DNA from 2 places in the Pelomonas dachongensis genome. Region 2 is predicted to be linked to the other one. Evidence: riboswitches for the same ligand, from Rfam matches in the RefSeq annotation. Region 2 holds a riboswitch; the other holds the start of a gene.
What was found. A riboswitch is a leader RNA that binds a small molecule or an ion and turns the genes downstream of it on or off. The one in region 2 is predicted to bind thiamine pyrophosphate.
Positions count from the first base shown of each region.

Region 1: it holds a riboswitch for thiamine pyrophosphate, as region 2 does, so the genes downstream of both, thiC (phosphomethylpyrimidine synthase ThiC) here and ACG02S_RS16115 (TonB-dependent siderophore receptor) in region 2, are expected to answer to the same signal.

Region 1 is NZ_JBIGHY010000002.1:221,525-226,453, reverse strand. It holds gene ACG02S_RS05750 (efflux RND transporter permease subunit) at 1-731, shown strand, start outside; gene ACG02S_RS05745 (pyridoxamine 5'-phosphate oxidase family protein) at 813-1,466, opposite strand; TPP riboswitch at 1,864-1,987, shown strand; gene thiC (phosphomethylpyrimidine synthase ThiC) at 2,077-3,963, shown strand; gene ACG02S_RS05735 (FAD-dependent oxidoreductase) at 3,963-4,929, shown strand, end outside.
Region 2 is NZ_JBIGHY010000005.1:401,798-406,726, forward strand. It holds gene fdxA (ferredoxin FdxA) at 1-111, shown strand, start outside; gene ACG02S_RS16105 (NAD(P)/FAD-dependent oxidoreductase) at 123-1,208, shown strand; gene ACG02S_RS16110 (DUF3606 domain-containing protein) at 1,373-1,555, opposite strand; TPP riboswitch at 1,663-1,767, shown strand; gene ACG02S_RS16115 (TonB-dependent siderophore receptor) at 1,843-3,999, shown strand; tRNA gene ACG02S_RS16120 (tRNA-Asn) at 4,036-4,111, shown strand; tRNA gene ACG02S_RS16125 (tRNA-Asn) at 4,194-4,269, shown strand; gene ACG02S_RS16130 (spermine/spermidine synthase domain-containing protein) at 4,840-4,929, opposite strand, start outside.

The sequences.
Region 1 (4,929 bases), on a different contig from region 2:
ACCTGCAGCGCCGCGAGGCCGTGTTCGCCGGCGTGCAGGGCCGCCCCAGCGGCGACGTGAACGCTGACGTGCAGGCGCTCATCAAGAAGACGCAGCTGCCGCCGGGCACCAGCTTCAAGGTGGACGGCGCCGGCAAGCAGCAAGCCGAGGCCTTCAATGGCTTGCTCGCGGCCATGGCGCTGGCGGCCATCTTCATCTACATCGTGCTGGCCAGCCAGTTCGGCAGCTTCCTGCAGCCCATCGCGATCATGGCGTCGCTGCCGCTCGCCCTCATCGGCGTGATGCTGGCGCTCCTGCTGTGGCGCTCCACGCTGAACGTGTTCTCGATGATCGGCTTGGTGATGCTGATGGGCCTGGTGACCAAGAACGCCATCCTGCTGGTGGACTTCGCCAACCACGCCCGCAAGGCCGGTGCGACGGTGGCCGAGGCGCTGCGCGAGGCCGGGCTGATTCGCATGCGCCCCATCATCATGACGACCGCGGCCATGGTGTTCGGCATGTTGCCCATGGCCATCGCGCTGAACGACGGCGGCGAGATCCAGGCGCCGATGGGCCGGGCCATCATCGGCGGCGTCATCACGTCGACGCTGCTGACGCTGATCGTCGTGCCGGTGCTTTACAGCTATCTGGTGCGGGACAAGAAGCCTGCGGCCAAGGCCGTGGAGCAGGGCGGCGCGACCACGCTGCCGTTGCACGGCATGCCGGGTGCGATGCCGGCGGACAAGGAATGAACTGATCTCCCTCGAGCGCACTCCTGCGCTTGGGCCGACCGCGAGAGTGGTCGGCCCTTTTTGTTCGCAGTGCGCCGGGCGTCAGTACATCGACTTCGCGTAAGCGTCCTCCAGCGCGTCGTCCAGCTTGCGCATATCGTCGTCCGATGGGGCGCCAGTCGTGTCTTCCAGGATCATCTTGACCAGCGATGGCATCTCGCTTCTCGGGTGGCGGTGCGCGGGATCCCACAGGTGCGAACGCCGGAACGCCTTGGCGCAATGCAGGAACACCTCGCGCACGGTCACCACGAGGGCGACGGTGGGCGTGCGGTCGTTGACGCGCATGGTGTTCAGCAGCGCGGGGTCGGTCACCAGCGTTGCCTGTCCGTTGACGCGCAAGGTCTCGTCGAAGCCGGGCACCATGAACAGCAGCCCCACGTGCGGGTTGGCCAGGATGTTGCGCAGGCTGTCGAGTCGGTTGTTGCCCGGCCGGTCGGGGATGGCCAACGTCTGCTCGTCCAGGATGCTGACGAAGCCAGCGGGATCGCCCCGCGGGCTGACGTCCGCGTTGCCGTCACGATCCTGCGTACCGATGCACAGGAACGGGGAGCGGCGGATGAATTCCTGCGCGTGTCTGCCCAGGCGGTTCTGGCATTTCTGGATCGCCAGCGCATGGGTCGGCTCGAACAAGCTTTGAAGGGCGGCCTCGTCGGTGATGACATGCGCAGCGTCGGGTTTGAATGCATGGGGAAGCACGATGAATCTCTTCTTTGAGGTTGCCCGTTTGACTGTATCGGTCAGCGTGTGAGCACGCCCAGGCATTGAACACTACGCCGACCACACAACGGAGTCCTGAGCCAGCGCGTCGTGGATTCCCCGGCGGCAACCTATCTGCGAGCGAGGGAGGTCACGCCGGTTCCGATCAGGACGAAGGAGACGACTGCCTCAAGCACCAGCACGATTTCCGTGTACTGGGCTTCGCTCGATCGGTTGCGGCTGCGGTGCGTCCCAGCCGAAGAAAGTGGAGCTCATGTCGTTCTCCCGTCCAGTGTTCTGCCGCGCATAGTGCACGCCTGTCTTGCGCGCACTGTGCCAACAATCCTCTGCGCAGTTCGGGCGGGCTTGCCAAGCTTGCGCAATGACAAGCACAATCGCGCCCGCTCCGGGGTGCCGGGGTTTGCCTCGCGGCAGACCTTGACGCTGAGACGGTCACCGATGACCGAACCCGTGAACTTGAACCGGCTAGTACCGGCGTAAGGAGAGCGCATGCCTCGCGGCGTGTCGACGACCACCCCTGCGGTGGACCGTATGGCGCACCGACAGGCGGCCTTGGAGCACTCGACCCACCGCTCCAGGAGACCGCCGCATGAACGCCCCCGAGAACCTCCCTTCGCTTGCCGAGCGCCTGTCGCTGACGCGCGAGCCCTTTCCCGCGTCCATCAAGGCCTACGTCACCGGCAGCCGGCCCGATGTGCGCGTGCCGATGCGCGAGATCGCGCTGACCAACGGCGAGACGGTGGTCATCCACGACACGTCCGGCCCGTATACCGATCCCCGCGTCGCCATCGATGTGCGCCAGGGTCTTCCCGCGCCGCGCAACAGCTGGATCGCGGAACGCGCCGACACCGAGGCTTACACCGGCCGCACGCGCGTTGCGCTGGACGATGGCGGCAAGCACGAAGACAACGAGCGCATCGCCCAACTGCGCGCCGAGGCTGCCGCGCTGCAGCGCCCGCCGCGCCGCGCGCAGGCGGGCAACAACGTCTCGCAGATGCACTACGCCCGCCGCGGCATCGTCACGCCGGAGATGGAGTTCGTGGCCCTGCGCGAGAACGGTAAGCGCGAATGGATGCGCGACTACCTGGGCGACGCCGAGCGCGAGCAGCGCCTGCGCGGCACCCCGATGGGCGCGCGCATTCCCGATGTCATCACGCCCGAGTTCGTACGCGACGAGGTCGCGCGCGGCCGCGCCGTCATCCCCGCCAACATCAACCACACGGAGCTGGAGCCGACCATCATCGGCCGCAACTTCCTCGTCAAGGTCAACGCCAACATCGGCAACTCGGCCGTCACGTCCAGCATCGAGGAAGAGGTCGAGAAGCTGGTGTGGAGCATCCGCTGGGGCGCGGACACGGTGATGGACCTCTCCACCGGCCGCAACATCCACACGACGCGCGACTGGATCGTTCGCAACTCGCCGGTGCCCATCGGCACCGTGCCCATCTACCAGGCACTCGAGAAGGTCGGCGGCGTGGCCGAAGACCTGACCTGGGCCATCTTTCGCGACACGCTGATCGAGCAGGCGGAACAGGGCGTCGACTACTTCACCATCCACGCCGGTCTGCGCCTGCCGTTCATCCACCTGACGACCAAACGCCGCACCGGCATCGTGTCGCGCGGCGGCTCCATCCTCGCCAAATGGTGCATCACGCATCACCGCGAGAACTTCCTGTACACGCACTTCGAAGAGATCTGCGACATCATGAAGGCCTATGACGTGACCTTCTCGCTGGGCGACGGCCTGCGCCCCGGCAGCGGCGCCGACGCCAACGACGAGGCCCAGTTCGCCGAGCTGAAGACGCTGGGCGAACTGACGCAGGTCGCGTGGAAACACGACGTGCAGACCATGATCGAAGGCCCCGGCCATGTGCCCATGCACCTGATCCAGGCCAACATGGACGAGCAGTTGAAGCACTGCCACGAGGCGCCGTTCTACACGCTGGGTCCGCTGACCATCGACATCGCGCCGGGCTATGACCACATCGCCAGCGCCATCGGCGCGGCCATGATCGGCTGGATGGGCACGGCCATGCTGTGCTACGTGACGCCGAAGGAGCACCTGGGCCTGCCCGACCGCGACGACGTGAAGCAGGGGCTCATCGCCTACAAGATCGCGGCCCACGCTGCGGACATCGCCAAGGGCCACCCCGGCGCCCGCGCACGCGACGATGCGATGAGCAAGGCTCGCTTCGAGTTCCGCTGGAACGACCAGTTCGCTCTCGGCCTGGACCCCAACACGGCGCGCGAGTATCACGACGAGACGCTGCCCAAGGATTCGTCCAAGGAGGCGCACTTCTGTTCCATGTGCGGCCCGAAGTTCTGCTCGATGAAGATCACGCAGGACGTGCGCGACTACGCGGCGAAGAACGGCCTGGAGGCGACCGACGTCGTTGCCGACGGCATGGCGCAGAAGTCCGCCGAGTTCAAGGCGGCGGGTGGCGAGTTCTACATCCCCATCCAGCCGCAGGCGTGATGGCTGACATCGCCATTGCAGGCGCGGGTGTCATGGGTCGGCTGCTGGCCTGGCAGCTGGCGCGCAACGGGCATCGCGTGCGGGTCGTCGATCCGGCGCCCGATCCCTGCGCCCCGGGCGCCGCCGCTTTCACCGCGGCCGGCATGCTGAGCCCGCTGGCCGAGCAGGCGCATGCCGAGCCGGAGGTGGCCGACCTCGGTTGGCGGTCGCTGCGGTTGTGGCCACTGATCGCCCAGGCATTGGGCCAGCCCGGCCTCGTGAAGACCGAGGGCAGCCTGCTGCTCGCACACGGCAGCGACGTTGGCACGGCGCAGCGCGCGCTGGCCCGGATGGACGACGGCCCCGAGCCGCTGAACCGCGCCGCGTTGCAGATGCTGGAGCCCGCGCTCGCCCCTGACCTGAAGGCGTGGTGGCTGCCGGGCGAAGGCCAGCTGATGCCGCGCGAGCTGTTGGTGGCGCTGGCGCGGGCCTCGCCGGGCGTGGACTGGCTTTGGGGGCGCCGCGCCACGGCCGTGCAGCCGCATCTCATCGCGCTGGACGACGGCACCGAGCTGGATGCCGATGTCGTCATCGACACGCGCGGCCTGGGCGCCAAGCCCGACCTGCCGCCGCTGCGCGGCGTGCGAGGCGAGATCCTCTGGCTGCACGCACCCGGGGTGGCGCTGCACCGGCCGGTGCGGCTGCTGCACCCGCGCCACCGCGTCTACCTCGTGCCGCGGCCGGGGGACGTCATCGTCGTCGGCGCGTCCGAGGTGGAGAGCGAGGACCGCTCGCCGGTCAGCCTGCGCAGCGCGGTCGAGCTGATGGCTGCCGCGCACAGTGCGCTGCCGGCACTCGCCGAGGCGCGCATCGTCCACATGGACACCCACCTGCGCCCGGCGCTGCCGGACCACCGGCCGTGTCTCATCCACGAGCCCGGCCTGCTGCGCATCAACGGCCTGTTCCGGCACGGCTGGCTGCTGGCGC
Region 2 (4,929 bases):
AACGCCGATCTGGCCAAGGGCTGGCCCAGCATCACCAAGCGCAAGCCGGCGCTGCCCGATGCCGACGACTGGAAGGACAAGACGGGCAAGCTGCCCGAGCTGATCCGCTGAACTCGCTGCCCATGCAGGCCCCAGCGTCGCCCCCCGAACTGATCGAGACCGACGCCGTCATCGTCGGCGCCGGGCCAGTCGGCCTGTTCCAGGTCTTCGAGCTGGGCCTGCTGGAGATCAAGGCCCACGTCGTCGACAGCCTGGCCTACCCCGGCGGCCAGTGCATCGAGCTGTACCCCGACAAGCCCATCTACGACATCCCAGCCGTGCCCGTGTGCACCGGCAAGGAGCTGACCGACAACCTGCTCAGGCAGATCGAGCCTTTCAGTGCGACCTTCCACCTGGGCCAGGAGGTCACGGTGGTCGACAAGCAACAGGACGGCCGCTTCCGCGTCGAGACGAGCAAGGGCACTCGCTTCCTCACCAAGACCGTCTTCGTCGCCGGCGGCGTGGGCAGCTTCCAGCCGCGCACGCTGAAGGTTGAGGGCGTGGAGCCGTTCGAGGGCACGCAGGTCCACTACCGCGTGAAGACGCCGGCCGATTTCGCCGGCAAGAACCTCCTCATCATCGGCGGCGGCGACTCGGCGCTGGACTGGGCTTTGAACTTCTGCGCCGCGTACGCTGACGGCAATCCTCACAAGGCCCAGAGCGTCATGCTGATGCACCGGCGTGACGACTTCCGCGCCGCGCCCGCCAGCGTTGCGAAGATGCGCGAGCTGTGCGACGCGCAGGAGATGCAGCTCATCATCGGCCAGGCCGTGGGCATTGCCGAACACGAGGGCCGGCTGACCGGCCTGAAGGTCGCCGGCAACGACGGCGTCACCCGCGTCGTGCCCTGCGACCAGGTGCTGACCTTCTTCGGCCTCAGCCCCAAGCTCGGCCCCATCGCCGACTGGGGTCTGGCGCTGGAGCGCAAGCAGGTCGTCGTCGACACCGAGAAGTTCGAGACCAGCGTGCCGGGCATCTTTGCCGTCGGCGACGTGAACACCTACCCGGGGAAGAAGAAGCTCATCCTCAGCGGCTTCCACGAAGCCGCACTGGCCGCGTTCGGCGCAGCACCCTACGTGTACCCGGACAAGCGCGTGCACCTGCAGTACACGACGACCAGCCCCAAGCTGCACAAGGTGCTCGGCGTGGAGTCGCCGGTGTTCGACTGAGTGGCCGCCGCTGGCGTGCAAAGCCGCCCCCGGGCGGCTTGTTTGCGTCAGGCGCGTTGACGATCACGCCTCGCTGCGAAGCCCCCGGATGACCGGTTGCGCGCAGAACTTGCCGCACGTCGGGGCGGCGGGTCAGCCGTCCGAACGGCCAACCGCTGGGACGGTCAGCCGCCCCGACCCAGATGGCCGCGGACTTCGTCGGCATCATCACCCACGGCAGCCACGGCCACGCGCAGCTCGGCCTCGGTCACACCGAGGGCCTGACACCAGCCGTGCACTTCATGCTCCTCGGCCAGGCCGATGCGCGACGCTTGTGAGGTGCTGGAATCAAAGGTGAGGTCGGACATGGGGTGCTCCTGTGGGAATCGTTGCTGCGACGCAGCAAAAACCGTTCCCAGCAAAGCCTGCCGACAGCCGCGCCCATAGAATGCGCTCCGCCGGCGGCATGTCCGCCGGTCTTCGCTAGGGGTGTTGCGCCAGCCACGGCAGGCGCGACTGAGACAGTCCCTTTGAACCTGATTGAGGTAATCCTCGCGCAGGGAAGCAGCCGAACCGCAGGCCTCCGTTTTTCCGTTTCGTCTCCCGGGGCCCGGCGTCTTCAGTGTTTGCCGACCTGCCATCGCTCCGAGCTTCGATGGCAACGCCTTTCTTTTCCGTTTCCGTTCTTGCCGCCGCCGCGGCACTGCTTGCCGCCGGCCTGGCGGATGCGCAGTCCCTGCCCCAGGTCAGCGTGACCGGCAAGGCCGTCGAGGCCGCTCCCGGCCTTGCCGGCTTCACCGAACCGCCCGCCAGGCTGCCCATGCAGGTGCTGAGCCTGTCGTCCGAACGCCTGGCCGACCTCGGCGTCAGCCAGTTGTCCGGCCTGACCAAGCTGGACGCGTCTGTGTCCGACGCCTACCAGGCCGCCGGTTACTGGTCGCAGCTGAAGGTGCGCGGCTTCGACCTCGACAACCGCTTCAACCTGCGCCGGGACGGCCTGCCCATCAGCGGCGAGACCGCGCTGTCGCTGGCCAACAAGGCGGCCGTGGAGGTGCTGAAGGGCAGCTCCGGCTTGCAGGCCGGCACCAGCGCGCCTGCCGGCCTGGTGAACCTCGTCGTCAAGCGCCCGCTGGCCGACGACGCGACGACGCTGATGCTGGGCGCGATCGAAGGTGGCACGCTGGAGGCCAGCCTGGACCACTCCCAGCGCTTTGGCGCCAACCGCGAGTTCGGCCTGCGCGTGAACCTGGCAGTGGCCCGGCTGGACCCGCAGGTGCGCAACACCAAAGGCAACGCACACACGGCGGCGCTGGCGGCCGAGTGGCGCCCCCGTGTGGACACGCTCGTGGAGGCCGAGGTGGAGTTGAACCGCCAGAGCCAACCCAGCCAGGACGGCTTCAGCCTGCTGGGCAATCAACTGCCCGATGCGAGCCGCATCGACCCCAATCTGAACCTCAACAACCAGCCCTGGACGCTGCCCGTCGTCTTCGACAACACGCATGCCTCGTTGCGCGTGCAGCACAAGCTGGCTGGCGGCTGGCGCGCCCAGGCCGCGCTGGGCGCGCAACGCCTGCGCACCGACGATCGCAACGCGTTCGCCTTCGGCCTGGACTGCAACGAGAACAGCACGTTCGACGGCGTCTACTACTGCGACCGCTTCGGCCCCGACGGCCGCTTCGACCTGTACGACTTCCGCAGCGAGAACGAGCACCGCGACACCACGTCGCTGGACATCTCGGCCAGCGGCCCCGTGCAGCTCGCCGGCATGCGTCACGAACTCACGGTCGGCGGCCTGACCAGCCAGTTCAAGAGCCGCTTCCAGCAGCAGGCCTACAACTTCACCGGTATCGGCCACATCGACGGCAGCGTCGTCACCGCACCCAAGCCTGCCCTGACCGGCGAGAACACCCACCGCGACGAACGCAGCAACGAGCTCTATCTGCGCGACCGCGTGGTGCTCGGCAGCGACACCAGCCTTTGGATGGGTCTGCGTCACACGCGGCTGGATCGCAAGAGCGTGCGCACCGACGGTTCGCGCCCGACCGACTACGCGCAGAGCGTCACGACACCATGGCTCGCGTTGAGCCACGCCATCGCCAGCGAGTGGCTGATCTACGCGAGCTGGGGACAGGGCGTGGAGAGCGAGGTTGCACCCAACCGTGCGCGCTACAGGAACGCCGGCGAGGCCTTGCCCGCCTTGAAGAGCCGCCAGATCGAGGCTGGGCTGAAGACCGGCACGCAACGCGTCGAAGGCGCGCTGACCGTCTTCGACATCCGCCGCCCGCTGTGGCGCGACGTCTTGTTGCCCGGCTTTGCCGAATGCAGTGCCGACGACAGCTGCGAACGCCGCGCGGATGGTGTCGCCCGCCACCGAGGCGTGGAGGCCAGCGCCGACCTGAAGTGGAGCGGCGGTGGCCTGTTCGCCAGCGCCATGCACCTGCGCGCACGCCGCCAGGGCAGTGCTGACGCCAGCCTCAACGGCCTGACGCCACCGAACGTCCCCAAGACCACGCTGAAGGCGCAGCTGCGCCAGGACCTGCTGCCGGGCCTGCAGGTGCAGCTGGGCCTGCGCCATGAAGGACGACGCTTTGCGACACCCGACAACAGCGTCGCTGTGCCGGCCTGGACCGTCGCCGATGCGGGCCTGCGCTACACGGCGGGCACCGGCTCGCAAACCTGGATCTGGCGTGCTGCCATCGACAACGTCACCAACCGCCGCGCCTGGCGCGAATCGCCTTGGCAGTTCGAGCACAGCTACCTCTACCCGCTGGCGCCGCGGACTTTCCGCACGAGTCTCGAAGTCCGTCTCTGATGCCCTTGAAAAAACTGCTATAGTCACGGGCTCTGTTCCTCGATAGCTCAGTCGGTAGAGCGCCGGACTGTTAATCCGTAGGTCCCTGGTTCGAGCCCAGGTCGGGGAGCCAGAAATTCAAGCCTGATGCGCAAGCGTCAGAAAACCCAAGACGCGTGGTGCAACCGCTTGCCACGCCGACATCAAAGCACTTTTCCTCGATAGCTCAGTCGGTAGAGCGCCGGACTGTTAATCCGTAGGTCCCTGGTTCGAGCCCAGGTCGGGGAGCCACTTCAGAAGCCCTGCATGTCTAAGCGTGCGGGGCTTCTTTCTTTGTGGTGAACAGCGCTGTGCCGCTCCAGCGCGACTGGGGAAGTCTCCCAAGTTTTGGGGATGCCGCGTCCTCAGGTCACGCCGATAGTCGATCGCTCCGCAATCCCAGGGCAAAAAAACGATGGACGACTATTGCGTCAACAAGGCAGCGCAGTCCAACGGAGACCACGAGGTGCACAAGAAGGGCTGCATGTATTGGCCGTCGACTGCGAACGTGCAACTGCTGGGCCAGTTCAACAACTGTGCTGATGCCGTACGCGCAGCAAGGCGCTACTACACCCAGGTGAACGGCTGTCGAACTTGCTCCTTACCCTGCCACACACAGTGACTTGGCCAGTCTCGGACATCCGGACTTCTGAGCAAGCCATAGACCTGTTGATCCGTAGGTCCCTGGTTCGAGCCCAGGTCGGGGAGCCAAATCGAAAGCCTCACACGCGCAAGCATGTGAGGCATTTTTCTGGGCACGTCCAGCCCGCGAGGGCGAGCTGTCTGCCTATCTTGCTTGAAACGCCCGGCGGTGCGGATGTGTCAAACGCGCCCCACGCCGTCAAACGCCGTCTTCCGCAGTTCATCCATGACCTCGGCGAGGCTGGGCGCCAGCTCTTTCCACGCAGCGGC